Regions from separate parts of the Verrucosispora sp. WMMA2044 genome, predicted to be linked through region 2. Evidence: riboswitches for the same ligand, from Rfam matches in the RefSeq annotation. Region 2 holds a riboswitch; the other holds the start of a gene.

Region 1 (7,922 bases), 600 kb from region 2:
CCGGTAGCCGGCGCCGTCCGGCGTCGGTTCGGCGGTGGTCGCCAGGCGGGCCGGGTCGGAGCCCACGTCCGGCTCGGTGAGCAGGAACGCGGAGACCTCGCCGGCGGCCAGCCGGGGCAGGAAGCGACGCTTCTGCTCCTCGCTGCCGAACATCTTCAACGGCTGTGGCACACCGATCGACTGGTGCGCCGACAGCAGCGCGCCGATCGCCGGGCTGACCGAGCCGGCCAGCATCAACGCCCGGCAGTAGTGCAGGTTGCTCAGGCCCAGCCCGCCGTACTCCCGACCGATCTTCATACCGAAGGCACCCAGCCGGGCCAGCCCCTGGAACACCTCGTCGGGGATCCGCGCGTCGCGTTCGATCGCCGCGCCGTCCACCTCGGCGGCGACGTAGTCCCGCAGCCGGCCGAGGAACTCCTCGCCGCGGGCCTGTTCGTCCGGATCCGGTCGCGGCCACGGATCGATCAGGTCGAGCCGCAGCCGCCCCAGGAAGAGTTCCTTGCCGAAGCTGGGCCGGTCCCAGGTGGTCTGCCGGGCCGCCTCGGCAACCTGACGCGCCTCCTTCTCGGACACCTGGCCCGCCGCGTCCGGAGTGGACGCCCGGCGCGCGGTCGGCGGCGACGGGTCGGCGTTACGGCTGTCGGTGGCTGACGGACGGTGATTCTCGGCGATGGCCACGGCAAACCCCCGGGCTCGATCCGGACAGTCGGACTGTTCCGCCTGCTCAGCAGGCTACCCGTGTTCGTTACCCAATGGTAGCCACGGATATCCGCAGCAGTGGCCGGCTCAGCCCTGGTTCAGGCCGCTCGGGTCGTCGTCGTCGTCGATGTCGTCCTCACCCCAGTTGCGACGGGCGAACGGCAGGATCATCCACAGGGTCAGGAACCACAGGCCGGCGACGGCACTGAGCACGAAGGCGATCGGTCGAGCGAGCACGAAGTCGGTGATCAACAGCACCGAACTCACCATCGCGATCAGCATGAACGCGAGGCCCCCGCTGGCCATCCGGTGGGCGAAGCGCACCAGTTCCGGCTTGCGTCCCTGCCGAAACAGCGCCCGGTGGAAGGCCACCGGAGAGATGATCATCGCGGTGGCGCCGGCGGCGGCCAGCAGCGCGACGATGTAGACGTCCCGCTGGAACTGGGTGGTGTCGTCGAAGCCGGCGCTGAACGGCAGGGTCAGCAGGAAGGCGAACAGAATCTGCACGCCGGTCTGCGCGACCCGCAATTCCTGCAACAGGTCGGCAAAGTTGCGCTGCCACCGCTGCTTCTCGGTTTCCTTTGACACTGCGGACCTCCGGGGGCTCCGCCGGCCCTCGCCGCCGGCGGTCACGCTGATGCCCCACCGGGTGCGAACCGAAACCCGTTCAGGATCCCCGTGCCCGCTCTCCGCCCACTCAAACCGCCGGGCGCACCCGGGCCAGGATCGCCTCGGCCAACGGCGTCGGTGCCTCGTCCGGGATCCAGTGGGTGACCCCGGCCAGTTCGACGAATCGGAACTCCCCGGTCACGTGCGCGGCGCACGCCTGCGCGGCCACCCGTCCGATGGCCACGTCACCGTCGCTCCAGACGAACGTGGTGGGCACCGACACCGGGCCGGTCGCTGCCAGATCCGCCTTCGACATCGCCCGGTACCAGTTCAGGGCGGCGGTCAACGCGCCCGGCTCGCGCATCGGATCGGCGTACGCCGCCACCCGTTCCGCGTCGCCGACGCCGCGCAGCAGCCGGCGCAACCCGACCGCACCGAGCGACAACAACGTCTTCTCGGCCACCCCCGGCTGCCGGAACAGCAGCATGTACGCCGAGCGTGCCTTCTGTTGCGGGTCGTTCGCCAGCGCGTAAGCCATGGCGGCCGGATGCGGCACGGAGACCGCGGTCAGCGTGCGCACCCGGTCCGGATGGGTGGCCGCCAGCGCCCACGCGACGACCGCACCCCAGTCGTGCCCGACCACGTGCACGGCGGGCACCCCGAGGGCGTCCAGCACCGCCACCGCGTCGGCGACAAGTTCCCCCAGCCGGTACGCCTCGACCTCGGCGGGCCGGGCCTGCGGCGAGTAGCCCCGCTGGTCGAGCGCGTAACTGCGTAGACCCGCGTCGTGCAGGGTCGGCAGGACCCCGTCCCACTCGCCCGAGTGCTGCGGGAAACCGTGCAGCAGCAGCACCGGTTCGCCCTGCTCCGGACCGCCGGTGGCGACGTCGAACCGCAGACCCCGGGCCTCGATACGCATGCCGGCAGCCTACCGAGCGCCCTGCACCGCGCCGGACGGGTGCGCCAGACGACCGGCGCCGGCCACCGCACACGGCCGACGCCGCAGGGCGTCGAGCACGGCCGCGCGGGTCAGTCGTACGGGCGCTTGGGGGCGGGCACCTGCCGCCAGGACTCGACCTCCAGGTAGGGGATCTCGGCGTCGTTGACCGGGTCCCGGCCGAGCCGGTCGCTGTAGCGGCCGATCACCTCCACCCAGCTGTCGTCGGGCAGCCCGGCCGGTACGTCACCGGTCAACCCGAGCTTGACCGGGCGGCCGTCGGCGGCGCAGCAGGACAACACCATCCGGGCCAGGATCGGCTGGCCGTCGGGGCCGGTGGCGATGAAGCCGGTGAGCTGCACCCGCCGGTCGCCGATCGACGTGCCCCGGTCGAACAGCGCCCGGGAGGCATAGTCCAGGACGCTGACCTGCACCGGGTCACCCTCGGGCAACGGCGGGTAGTCCGACTGCTGCTGGCTGCTCAGCGCGGTGCCGGCCTGACCCGCCGCGTACGAGCCGAGGGCCGGCGGGGCGACCAGCAGCAGGCCGAGCACGGGCAGGATCAACAGCCAACCGACCCGAGGCTCGTGATGGGCATGCCCGTGCCCGTCGTGCCCGGTGTCGGGTCCGTTCGCCGGGTCGCCAGGGCCGACGTCCGGGACGTCGACACTGCCGCCGGCCGGGACACTGCCGCCGACCGGGACGCTGCCGTCGTCAGCGGCACCGTCGCCACCGGCGGGAGCGCCGCCGGGATCGCCGGTCGGGGCCAGCGCGCGGGGGGCCGGGGGGCGCAGTTCGTACCAGAGCGTCATGATCGCGGCGGCGACCAGCAGCAGACCGGCGGCGATCAGGAAGGGGCGCAGCCCTTCCTTGACGTAGCGCAGGTAGAGGTCGGTGACGCTGGCCCGGATCACCGCGCCGCCGAGCAGCAGCAGGATCACCGCCTGCGCCTGCCGGTTCACAGCAGCACCGCCCCGGCGCCGGCGGCGACCAGCAGGGCCACCACGAAGGTGGTCGGTGCGAACCGGAAGGCGAAGCGTCGACCGAACACACCGGCCTGCATCGAGATCAGCTTGAGATCGACCATCGGCCCCACCACCAGGAAGACCAGTCGGGACGTGAGCGAGAACTGGGACAGCGAGGCCGCGACGAAGGCGTCGGCCTCCGAGCAGAGCGAGAGCAGCACGGCGAGCAACGCCAGCGCCAGGACCGACAACCATGCGTTGTCGGCCAGGGTCTGCAACCACCGCTCCGGCACCAGCACGTTGATGCTGGCGGCCGCCATCGCGCCGAGCACCAGGAAACCACCGGCGTGCGTCACGTCGTGACGGACCGCGGCCCAGAAGGCCCGGCCCCGGGACGCGTCGTCCAGTTCCGGACGACGCGGCATCCTGATCCATTCGGTACGCCCGAGCCGCAACCAGAGCCAACCCATGATCATGGCGACGATCAGGCTGGCGACGCCCCGGGCGAGCACCATCTCGGGATTGTTCGGGAAGGCGACCGCGGTGGCGGTGAGCACGATCGGGTTGACCGCCGGGGCGGCGAGCAGGAACGCCAGCGCGGCGGCCGGCGTGACACCCCGCCGGATCAACGACCCGGCGATCGGCACCGAGCCGCACTCGCAGCCCGGCAGCACCACCCCGGCCGCGCTGGCCGCCGGCACCGCCAGTGCCGGGTGCCGGGGCAACGCCCTCGCCCAGAAGGACCGGGGTACGAAGACCGCGATCACGGCAGAGAGCAGTACGCCGAAGGCCAGGAACGGCACCGCCTGCACCATGATCGAGACGAAGACGGTGGTCCAGGTCTGGATGCGGGGGTCGTCCAAGGCGGCGGCGATCGGCTCCCGAAAGATGATCAAGATGATCAGCAGCGCCGCCAGGATCTCCACCGAGCCGATCCGGTCGCCGAGCCAGCGCCGGGGCGGCTCGTCGCCGGCAGGCTCCGGTGGGCGGGTTTCGGTGTCGACGCCCCCGGCCGAGGATCGGGGCTCCGGTTCGCCCGGGACGGCCCGGTCAGTGTCTGTGGTCACCCGTCACCCTTCGGCCGTGGCGGATCGGCGGACTGAGATTACCGTCCGGCGCGGATGACGTCGATGGATGTCACAGATTTGGCCAGCCTCACCCGCGTCCCCGGCCGACCGGACCAGCCGAACGCGAACACCCGTCGTGACCTGGGTGGATCACATTGCCGGTGGATCTTCCGTGGTGTTAGCGTCGGCGGGACAGACAACACCTCCGACAGGGGAGCGCACAGCGCTGAGAGTGCGGATCCGCCCGCAGACCCTCCGTACCTGATCTGGGTAATGCCAGCGCAGGGAGTTCGGTCCACCTCCAGCCCGCCACCGTCCGGCGCCGCCGGGCGGGGCGTGCGTCTTGCCTGGTTCGCATCTGGACTGGGAGCAAACATCGTGCAGACAACTGACAGCAACCGCTGGCGCACCATCGACATCGTGGTGGCGTCGGTCATCGCGGTCGCCTTCGGCGTCATCTTCTGGGCCTGGGGCGTGGTGTGGAGCGCCACCGAGGGCGCCTTCAGCTTCTTCCCGCCGGCACAGACGCTCATCTACGGGGTCTGGCTGGTGCCGGCCGTCCTCGGCGGCCTGGTCATCCGCAAGCCCGGCGCCTCGCTGTACTGCGAGCTGCTGGCGGCGATCATCTCGGCCCTGCTGGGCAGCCAGTGGGGCACCATCGTCCTGTTGCAGGGGCTGATGCAGGGTCTCGGTGCCGAGTTGGCCTTCGCCGCCTTCCGGTACCGCTCGTACCGGCTGCCGGCCGCCCTGCTGGCCGGCGCGCTGACCGGCCTGAGCGCGGCGATCTTCGACTTCGTCTACTGGAACGCCGAACGCGACATCGCCACCTACCGCCTGCCCTACGCCGCGCTCACCATCGTCAGCGCCACCGTGATCGCCGGTGCCGGCGCCCTCGCCCTCACCCGCGCCCTCACCCGCACCGGCGTCCTCGACCGCTTCCCCGCCGCCCGCGAACGCACCCTCATCTGACCCCCGACCCATCGCGTTGACCATGAGGTCAGCGGCATTTTCGATCTCCAGATCAACCGGCAACCTCATGATCAACGAGAAGCGGGGAAGGAGGGAGAGCGGGGTGGGTGCGGGGGTTCGGGTGCGGGGGTTCGGGTGGCGGCATGCCGGACGGCGTGGCTGGGCGGTGCGCGGGGTGGATCTGCGGGTGGAGTGCGGGGAGAAGGTGCTGCTGCTGGGGGCGTCCGGCGCAGGTAAGAGCACGTTGCTGGCGGCGTTGGCCGGGCTGCTGCCCGAGGACTCCGGGGAGCACGAGGGCACCATCGAGATCGACGGCCGGCCGGCCTCCGAGGCCCGCGACGGGGTCGGCATCGTCTTCCAGGATCCGCAGTCCCAGCTGGTCATGGCCCGCAGCGGTGACGACGTGGCGTTCGGGCTGGAGAACCGGGGCGTGCCGACCGGACAGATCTGGCACCGGGTCGACGAGGCACTGCGCCGGGTCGGCTTCCCGTACCACCGGGACCGGCCCACCGCGGCGCTGTCCGGCGGCGAACAGCAGCGCCTCGCCCTGGCCGGTGTGCTGGCGCTGCGTCCCGGTCTGCTGCTGCTGGACGAACCCACCGCCAACCTCGACCCGACCGGTGCCGCCCTGGTCCGCGCCGCGCTCCCCCGGGCGGTGGACGCCGACACCACCCTGATCCTGGTCGAACACCGGGTCGCCGAGGCGCTGCCCCTGGTCGACCGGGTGGTGGTGCTCGAACCCGGCGGCGGGATCCGCGCCGACGGCCCGCCGGAGGCGGTCTTCGCCGCGCACGGCGACGCCCTCGCCGCCGAGGGGGTCTGGGTACCCGGCCGCACGATCCCACCGCGCCGGGCCGCCGGTCCGGGCGGCGAGGTGCTGCTCACCGCCGAACGACTCGGCCAGCCGCCCCGGCTGTCCCCCACCAACCTGACCGTACGCGCCGGTGAGGCGCTCGCCGTGCTCGGTCGCAATGGTGCCGGGAAGTCCACCCTGGCGCTGCTGCTCGGCGGGCTCCTCCGACCGGGCACCGGGCGACTGACGGCGAGCGCGGAACTGGCCGGAGCCGACGCGCGGACCGCACCGCACCGGTGGCGGGCAACGGCGCTGACCCGCCGGATCGGCTCGGTGTTCCAGAATCCCGAGCACCAGTTCGTCACCGGCACGGTCTTCGACGAACTGGCCCTGGGGCCGAGGCGGACCGGGGTGCCCGGATCGACGGTCCACGACCGGGTGGCGCAGTTGCTGGATCGGTTACGGCTGGACCGACTCGCCGCCGCCAACCCGTACACCCTCTCCGGCGGCGAGGCGCGGCGGCTGAGTGTGGCGACCGCCCTGGCCACCGCGCCCCGCCTGCTGATCTGCGACGAACCCACCTTCGGCCAGGACCGGCGCACCTGGCGGGAACTCGTGGAACTCCTCGCCGACCTGCGCGACGCCGGCCACGGCCTGGTCGCCGTCACCCACGACGCCGAGTTCGTGGCCGCGCTGGCCGACCGCACGCTGACCCTCACGCCACCCGACGCCGACCCGGTGCCGCGATGATCACCCTGGAGCCGATCGCCCGGCCGGGCGCGCCGCTGGCCCGGCGCAATCCGGTGGCCAAGCTGGCGGCGGCGATGCTCTTCGCGTTTCCGCTGATGACCACGCTGGACCCGGTCACCCCGGCCATCGCGATCGCCGTGGAGCTGGCGGTGCTGCCGCTGTTCGGGGTGCACCCCGGGCTGCTGGCCCGACGTGCCTGGCCACTGCTGGCCGCCGCCGGCGGCATCCTGGTCACGCTCGTGCTCTTCGCCGCCGACCGGTCGGGCCAAGTACTGCTCGACGCGGGGCCGATCGTGGTGACCTCGGGGGTGCTGGTCACCGCACTCGGTCTGGTGCTGCGGCTGTTCGCGGTGGCACTGCCCGGCGTGATCGTCTTCGCCACCACCGACCCGACCGACCTGGCCGACGCACTTGTGCAGAACGCCAGGGTGCCGGCCCGGTTCGCCATCGGGGCGCTGGCGGCGTTCCGGTTGGTGCCGCTGCTCGGTCAGGAATGGCAGATGATCACTGTCGCGCGCCGGGCGCGCGGAGTCGAGGCGGGCCGCAACCCGGTGGCCCGGCTGCGGCTGTTCGTCTCGACGGCGTTCACGCTGCTGGTCGGGGCGATCCGGCGGGGTACCCGGCTCGCCGTGGCGATGGACGCCCGGGGCTTCGACAGCGGCGTGCCGCGCACCTTCGCCCGCCGCCAGCGGTTCGTCGCGGCCGACTGGCTGCTGGTCGCCGGCGCGACGGCGACCGCCGGGGCCGCACTGGCCGTGAGCGTGCTGCTCGGCACCTTCCGCCCGCTGATCGGCTGACGCGCCACCGCCGCCCCGACCCGATCGACGCGCCGCCGGCACCGACGTACCCCGGCGTTCGACTGTCCGTTCCCGACGGCGACCTGCCGCCGGCCGACCTGAACCGCCGCGACGCGGGAGGGCGACCGGCCGGGTGCGCTCAGCGACGCGCACCCGGCCCCCGCGCCGGCCCGTCAGCTACGCCGGAAGGCGTAGCGGCGGACCTGGCCGGTCCGCTGGCCGCGTCCGACACCGGAGGTACCGGTGGCCGGTGGCCCCGCCTTGGGGGCGGCGGGCCGCCCGGTCGGCAGGGTGGGCACCGGCGTGATCGCGACGTCGTCCAGGTTCGCCGGCGTG
Region 2 (7,922 bases):
CGGGTGGCCCAGGTGAGCTTCTCCACCTCCTCGGCCACCGACGAGGTCACCGCCGAGGTGCCGATGTTCGCGTTGACCTTGACCAGGAACGCCTTGCCGATGATCGCCGGCTCGCATTCCGGATGGTTGATGTTCAGCGGCAGCACGGCCCGGCCGGCCGCGATCTCGTCCCGGACGAACTCCGGCGCCATCCCCTCCCGGATCGCCACGAACTCCATCTCCGGCGTGACGACACCGGCGCGGGCGTACGCGAGCTGCGTGGGCCGTTTGCCGTCCGAGCCGGCCAGTGGGGTTCCGCCGCCGCGTACCGGCGCCACGTCGGCCCGCTCGGCGATCCACGGTCCCCGCAACGGCGCTAGTCCGACCTCCGGATCAGAGCCCGGACCCGAGGTGTCGTAGAGCCGTACCGGTGGGTTGTCCCCGGTCAGCTCCACCTCCGCGAACGGCACCCGGATGTCCGGCCGTGATCCCTCGACGTACACCTTGCGACGTGTCTGCATGACAGCCTCCCTGTTCAGGCGGACCAGCCGAAGTGGTCCATCGGCCCACGGCCCGCGCCCAGCTCCCAGTCCCGCGCGCCGGTCAGCGCCCGGGTCACGTACTCCTTGGCGGCCTCGACCGCCGCCGGCACCGGGTCGCCCAGCGCCAGCCGCACCGTCACGGCCGCCGAGAACGAGCAACCGGTGCCGTGGGTGTGCCGGGTCGGCACACGCGGGGCACGCAGCACCGTCGTCCCCTCCGGGCCGTGCAGCACGTCCACCGCCTCCGCACCGGCGTCCACGTCGCCGCCGGTGACGACCACCCATTCCGGTCCACCGGCAGCCAGGGCCCGCGCCGCCGCGGTCATCTCCGCCACGTCGGTCACCGCCGTCCCGGTGAGCGCGGCGGCCTCCGCGCTGTTCGGTGTGGCCACCCGGGCGTACGGCAGCAACCGCTCCACCGCCTCCACCACGCCGAGCCGGTGACCGCTGGTGGCCACCAGGACCGGGTCGACGACCAGCTGCGGCAGCCGGCCGGCCGCCGCCGCATCGGCGATGGCGGCCGCCACGGCCGGGGTGCCCAGCATCCCCGTCTTGACCGCCCGCACCGCGAAGTCCGACAGCACACTGTCGAGCTGGTCGGTGACCAGGTGCGGGGGCAGCGGCAGCACCGCGTCCACGCCCCGGGTGTTCTGCGCGGTGACCGCCGTCAGCACACTCGTGCCGTACGCGCCGAGCGCGGCGAAGACCTTCAGGTCGGCCTGGATGCCGGCGCCGCCACCGGAGTCGGAACCGGCGACGGTCAGCACGGTGGTGGGGGTCACGGCAGTTCCTTCTGGTCGGGGGTTGTTGCTCTGGGGTTGCGGTTGAGGGCTGCGGCCGACCGTGCCCACTCCGGGTGGTCAGGCTTGATCCCTGCGTGGGCACGGTCGGCCGCCGCCCCGTCGTGGCCATTCCCCGCCGGCACGTGCCGGGTCGGCGGCTTGGGAGTCGGGGCGGTGACGTCGTGGAAAGCGGCGGTGAGGGTGGCGGCGGTCTGTTGTGGGTCCTGGGCGCGCATGATGGTGCCGAGGACGGCTACGCCGGAGGCGCCGGCCTGGACGCAGGCACGTACCTGGGCGGGGGTCTCGATGCCGCCGAGGGCCAGCGCCGGCACCGGGCTCCGCCGGATCAGCTCGGCCAGCCCTGCGGGAAGCAGGGGCGGTCCGTAGCCCGGCTTGGTCCGGGTGGGAAAGACCGGCGAGAGGGTGACGTAGTCCTCCGTGGTGAGTCGACGCAGCTCCGCGACGTCGTGACAGGAGCGGCCGACCAGGTCGGCGGGGGGCGGTGGGTAGGGGCCGGCCGCCGGCAGGTGGAGGGCGATCGGAGTGCGGCCCGGATCGCCGTCCAGCAGCGGGTCGGGGCCGCCGACGACAAGGGTTCCGCCCGCCTCGGTGAGGATCGATCGCAGCTCGGCGGCGAGGACGAGGCGTTCGACGCGCGGCAGATCCTTCTCCCGCAGCACCACCCACCGCACTCCCCCGGCCACGGCCGCCGCCACCACCGGGACGAGCCCTCCCCGCGCCACCCGCCGATCCGTCAGCAGCACGACCCCCGAGGGCACTTGGATCTTGGTACCAACCGGCCCCTGGCGGGGCGCTCCCCGGCCAAGATCGACGAGATCAGTCCGCGCGGTCACAGGTCGGGGCGGCCTTCGTCGGGGGTGGAGGGGAGGGCGTGGAAGCGGTGGGGGATGCGGCCGGCGCCGTGGGCGAGGTGGCCGGCGGCGATCGCGTACCGCATCGCGGTGGCCATCGCCACCGGGTCGGCGGCCCGGGTCACCGCGCTGGCCAGCAGCACCGCGTCGCAGCCCAGCTCCATGGCCAACGCCGCGTCGGAGGCGGTGCCGATGCCCGCGTCCAGGATGACCGGCACGTTGACGTCCTGCCGGATGAGCCGGATGTGGTGCGGATTGTTGATCCCCAGGCCGGATCCGATCGGCGCACCGGCCGGCATCACCGCCGCGCAACCGACGTCGGCCAGCCGCCGCGCCAGCACCGGGTCGTCGGAGGTGTACGGCAGCACGGTGAACCCGTCGTCGACCAGTTCCTCGGCGGCGCGCAGCAGTTCCACCCCGTCGGGCAGCAGCGTCCGCTCGTCGCCGATCACCTCCAGCTTGACCCAGTCGGTCTCGAACGCGTCCCGGGCCAGCCGGGCCACCTTCACCGCCTCGCCCGCCGTGTAGCAGCCGGCCGTGTTGGGCAGCAGGCGGACGCCGCACCGGTCGAGCAGGTCCAGCAGACCGCCGGAACCGCCGGGCACCGTCTCGACCCGACGCAACGCCAGGGTGACCAGCTCGGTGCCGGACGCCCGGATCGCCTGCTCCAGCACGTGCAGGTTGGCCGCCCCGCCGGTACCGAGGATCAGCCGGGAGGTGAACCGCACCCCGCCCAGCTCGAAGCCGGTCGACTCGTCGTCCATCCGGCTCACCCGCCCTGGGCGGCGCTGAGCACCTCGACCCGGTCACCGCCGCGCAGCACCGTCGCCGGCCAGCCGGTACGCGGCACCACCTCACCGTTGACCGCCACCGCCACGCCGCGCTGCTGGCCGGTGACGTCGCGGACCAGGTCGGCCACCGTCAACCCGTCCGGCAGACTGCGGCCGGCACCGTTCACCGTCAGTTCCACGAGTCGTCCTCCGTCGGATGCGAAAAGGTGCTCGCCGCGCCCACGACGCCCGACGCGTCGGCGAACCGGTCCGGTCGGAAGGGCGCGAGCAGGGTGTGCGGGCTGCCGTCGCCGGTGATCAGCTCGGTGATCAGGTCCGCGGTGACCGGGGTGAGCACGATTCCGTGCCGGTGGTGACCGGCGGCCACCAGCACGTCCGGATGCCCCGGCAACGGCCCCAGGATCGGGGCGTTGTCCGGCGTGCCGGGGCGCAGCCCCGCCAGCGTCTCCACCAGGTCGTACTCGGCGATCTCGGGCAGCAGGTCGACGGCGGCCCGCAGCAGCCGCAGCACCGCTCCGGCGCAGACGTCCAGGTCGGAGCGCTCCTCGACGGTCGCGCCGACGACCACCTCGCCGCTGTCCCGCGGCACCAGATAGACGTGCTCGCCGTCGGCGTACCCCCGGATCACGTGCCGGAAGCCTGGCGGCCCGCCGTCCGGCGCACGCAACCGCAGCACCTGTCCCTTCACCGGACGGACCGGCAGGCCGGTCAGGGCCGCGACGCCGCAGCCGGCGGCGACCACCGTCACGCCGGCGGTGACGTCGGACAGCCGCCGCACCGGCTCGGCGACCAGCACCGCGCCCGCCCGCTCCGCCGCCAGCCGCAGCGCCGGCACCAGCCGGCGCGGGTCGACCTGGTGGTCGGTGGCGGCGAGCGCGCCGCCGCGCACCCGGGGCGCCAGCGCCGGCTCGCGCTCGCGTAGCTGGGACGGGCGCAGCGGGGTCACCGGCAACCCCAGCCCCTGCTGGTACGCCCAGAGCCGACGTGCCTCGGCGAGGTCGTCGGCGGTCAGCCCGACCATCAGGGTGCCCTCGGTGCGGTAGCCGATGTCGGTGCCGGTCGCCTCGGTCAGTTCGGCGGCGAACCCGGGCCAACGCCCGGCCGACTCGGTGAGCAGGCCGGTCAGTTCCCGCTCGCCGAAGTACGCCTCGGCGACCGGCGCCAGCATCCCGGCGGCCACGTGGGAGGCACCCGACCCGGGCGCCGGATCGTGCACGACCACCCGCAACCCGCGCACCGCGCACCGCCAGGCGACCGCCCACCCGATCGGCCCGCCGCCCACGACGGCCACATCGGGCCGGCGCTGCGGCACCGGACCGGTGGTGGCGGGGCGCCCGGTCAACACGTCAGCGCCCGAACCAGCTCGGCGGCGGCACGGGCGGGATCGGTGGCTCCGGAGAGCGCACCGACCACCGCCACCCCGTACGCGCCGGTGGCCCGCAACTCGGGCACATCCGCCGCCGTCACCCCGCCGATGGCGATCACCGGCACGTCGACCGCCTCGACCACCGCCCGGACACCGGTCACGCCGATCGGCGGCGGCAGCCCGTCCTTGGTGGCGGTGACGCGGCACGGGCCCACGCCCAGATAGCTGGCTCCGGCGGTGACCGCCGCGAGCGCGCTCGCCGGTTCCCGGGCGGTGGCACCGAGCACGGCGGCCGGGCCGAGCACCTTCCGGGCCGCCGCCACGGGCAGATCGTCGGCGCCGACGTGACCACCGGCGGCGTCGGTCGCCAGTGCCACGTGCAGCCGGTCGTTGACCAGGCAGGGCACCTGGTACGGGGCGCAGAGGGCAAGCACCTGTCGGGTCAGCTCGTACGCCTGCCGGTCGGTCGCGGTGTCCTCGACCCGGACCTGCACCACCAGCTCGGTGTGGGCCACCGGGAGCACGGCGCGGAGCACGGCGAGCGGATCCCGCCCGGGTCGGGTGTCGGTGATCAGATGCAGTCGTCCCAGGGACGGCACGGCAACACTCCTCCCTGCGCCGGCATTACCCGGATCAGGTTCGACGGTCGGGGGCTCACAGCCCCCCTCTCAGCCCGGTACACCGGGCTCCCGTGGGTTCGTTGGGTGTCACCGTACGTCGTTTCGCCGGCTCCGCCAAGCCCGTCCCGCGCCGCCGGCGGCGGCGCGGGCCACCCGGTCATGCCGACTCGCCACGGCCTACGGAACGGACTCGCGGCAGCACCGCGGCCGGAAGAAGGCCCCGATATACAGCGACTCACACCAATAGAAAATGACCCCGTTACCAAAACGTTACAAGGCTCCACCTTGCTCGAAACTAGATTCACTACGGCAAATTGAGTGATCGGATCGGCTGAGTCGGCACCCAGACCTCGCTCGTCAGGTATGGGCGGTCGGACCGACGGGAGTGACCACCGCCGTCCACTCCGAACCGTCCCACGGACAGAGGAGATCCTCGTGCCCCGACCCAGTCGGCGGCGAGCTCCGCTCGCCGCAGTGACCGTGGCGCTACTCGCCTTCGTACTCATCCTGGCCGCCGCACCGGCCCCGATCGCCGGCCCGGCCGCCGCCCAGGCTGCCGCGCCGGTGGCCGCGGCGGAGCCGTACTCCGTCCTGGTCTTTTCAAAGACCGCCGGATTCCGGCACGACTCGATTCCGGCCGGCATCACCGCAATCCAGCAACTCGGCACGGCGAACGGGTTCACCGTCACCACCACCGAGGACAGCGCCGCCTTCACCGACACCAACCTCGCCAGGTTCAAGGCGGTCATCTGGTTGTCCACCACCGGCGACGTACTCAACAGCAGCCAGCAGGCGGCCTTCGAGCGCTACATCCGCGCCGGTGGCGGATACGTCGGCGTGCACGCCGCGTCCGACACCGAGTACGACTGGGCCTGGTACGGCCAACTGGTCGGTGCCTACTTCAACAGCCACCCGGCCAACCAGACGGCCACGGTGAAGGTCGAGGACACCACCCACGAGTCGACCCGGCACCTGCCGGAGCGGTGGTCCCGGTTCGACGAGTGGTACAACTTCCGCACCAACCCCCGCACCCGTCAGGTGCAGGTGCTGGCCTCGCTCGACGAGCGCAGCTACAGCCCGGGCAGCGGGGCGATGGGGCAGGACCACCCGATCGCCTGGTGCCAGAACTTCGACGGTGGCCGGTCCTGGTACACCGGTGGCGGGCACACCCAGGAGTCCTTCACCAACGCCGAGTTCCGGCAACACCTGCTCGGTGGCATCCAGACCGCGGCCGGGGTGGTGCACGCCGACTGCGGCGCCGGCCGGGCCGCCAGCTTCGAGAAGGTGACGCTGGACAGCAACACCAGCAACCCGATGGAGTTGGACATCGCACCCGACGGCCGGGTGTTCTACATCGAGCGCGACGGTCGCGTGCAGATCATCAAGCCGGACACCGGCCAGACCGTCACCGCGCTGCGGCTGAGCGTCTTCGCCGGCAACGAGGACGGCCTGCTGGGCATCCGCCTCGACCCCAACTTCGCCAGCAACGGGTGGGTCTGGCTCTACTACGCCCCCAGCGCGGGCGGTTCCCGCAACAACTTGTCCCGGTTCACCGTCACCGGTGACACGATCAACCCGTCCAGCGAGCGGGTCGTGCTGGAGGTGCCCACGCAGCGCAACACCTGCTGCCACATGGGCGGGACGATGACCTTCGACTCGGCCGGCAACCTGTACCTGGCCACCGGGGACAACACCAACCCCTTCGAGTCCGGTGGCTACAGCCCGTTGGACGAGCGCTCCGGCCGGGCGGACTACGACTCGCAGCGCACCGCCGGCAACACCAACGACCTGCGCGGCAAGGTGCTCCGGATCCGGCCGCAGGCCGACGGCACGTACACCATTCCGGCCGGAAACCTCTTCGCGCCGGGCACCGCGCGGACCAGGCCGGAGATCTACGCGATGGGCCTGCGCAACCCGTTCCGGATCGGCATCGACCCGGTAACCAACGTGCTCTACGTCGCCGACTACGGCCCGGACGCCACCACCACGAACGCGAACCGGGGCCCGGAGGGCCTGGTGGAGTGGAACATCGTCGACCGGCCCGGCAACTTCGGCTGGCCGTACTGCCACGGCAACAACCAGGCGTACAACGACTACCAGTTCCCGTCCGGTCCGAGCGGGGCGAAGTTCAACTGCTCCGCGCCGGTGAACAACTCCCCCAACAACACAGGTCTGACCAACCTGCCGGCGGCCATCCCGGCCACGGTCGACTACGGCTACGGCGGCAACAGCCGTTTCCCGGAGATCGGCGGCGGCGGAGCACCGATGGCCGGCCCGGTCTACCGGTTCGACCCGACCATCTCGTCGCGCCGCCAGTGGCCGGCGTACTTCGACGGCAAGGCCATGTTCGGCGAGTGGAACCAGTCGCGGATGTACACCATGCAGGTCACCCGGGACGGTAAGTCCCTCGTCGACATCAACCGGATCCTCGACCAGATGACCTTCGTCCGGCCGATGGACTTCGAGTTCGGCCCGGACGGCGCGCTGTACCTGATCGAGTGGGGCAGCGGCTTCGGCGGCAACAACGACAACTCCGGCGTCTACCGCATCGACTACACCGCCGGTGCCCGCGCCCCGATCGCGGTCGCCTCGGCGAACCCCACCTCCGGAGCGCCACCGCTGGCCGTCACCTTCTCCAGCGCCGGCTCACGCGACCCCGACGGCGGAGCACTCACCTACGCCTGGACGTTCGGCGACGGCGGCACCTCCACCCAGGCCAACCCGACCCACACCTACACCCAGTCCGGCAGCTACACCGCGCAACTGCGGGTGACCAACCCGGCCGGGCGCAGCGCGGTGGCCAACGTGCCGATCACCGTCGGCAACACGGCACCGACCGTGACCATCGAGTTCCCCCCGGACGGTGGCTTCTTCGCCTGGGGTGACCAGGTCGCCTACACCATCAAGGTCACCGACCCGGAGGACGGGACGATCGACTGCGACGAGGTCGAACTCCAGGTCCTGCTCGGC

The links. Region 2 has a riboswitch for thiamine pyrophosphate ahead of thiE (thiamine phosphate synthase). Riboswitches for the same ligand answer to the same signal wherever they lie in the genome.
Region 1: it holds a riboswitch for thiamine pyrophosphate, as region 2 does, so the genes downstream of both, O3597_RS03640 (ECF transporter S component) here and thiE (thiamine phosphate synthase) in region 2, are expected to answer to the same signal.

What each region holds. Positions count from the first base shown of each region.
Region 1 is NZ_CP114913.1:772,212-780,133, reverse strand. Features, by position in the region: gene O3597_RS03665 (acyl-CoA dehydrogenase family protein) at 1-573, opposite strand, end outside; gene O3597_RS03660 (DUF6328 family protein) at 787-1,287, opposite strand; gene O3597_RS03655 (alpha/beta fold hydrolase) at 1,397-2,227, opposite strand; gene O3597_RS03650 (TIGR03943 family protein) at 2,338-3,207, opposite strand; gene O3597_RS03645 (permease) at 3,204-4,145, opposite strand; TPP riboswitch at 4,478-4,583, shown strand; gene O3597_RS03640 (ECF transporter S component) at 4,656-5,246, shown strand; gene O3597_RS03635 (ABC transporter ATP-binding protein) at 5,314-6,789, shown strand; gene O3597_RS03630 (energy-coupling factor transporter transmembrane component T) at 6,786-7,586, shown strand; gene O3597_RS03625 (hypothetical protein) at 7,760-7,922, opposite strand, start outside.
Region 2 is NZ_CP114913.1:169,912-177,833, reverse strand. Features, by position in the region: gene thiC (phosphomethylpyrimidine synthase ThiC) at 1-500, opposite strand, end outside; gene thiD (bifunctional hydroxymethylpyrimidine kinase/phosphomethylpyrimidine kinase) at 515-1,303, opposite strand; partial or broken gene O3597_RS00880 (thiamine phosphate synthase) at 1,489-2,088, opposite strand; gene O3597_RS00875 (thiazole synthase) at 2,154-2,939, opposite strand; gene thiS (sulfur carrier protein ThiS) at 2,945-3,145, opposite strand; gene thiO (glycine oxidase ThiO) at 3,136-4,311, opposite strand; gene thiE (thiamine phosphate synthase) at 4,305-4,931, opposite strand; TPP riboswitch at 4,926-5,035, opposite strand; gene O3597_RS00855 (ThuA domain-containing protein) at 5,388-7,922, shown strand, end outside.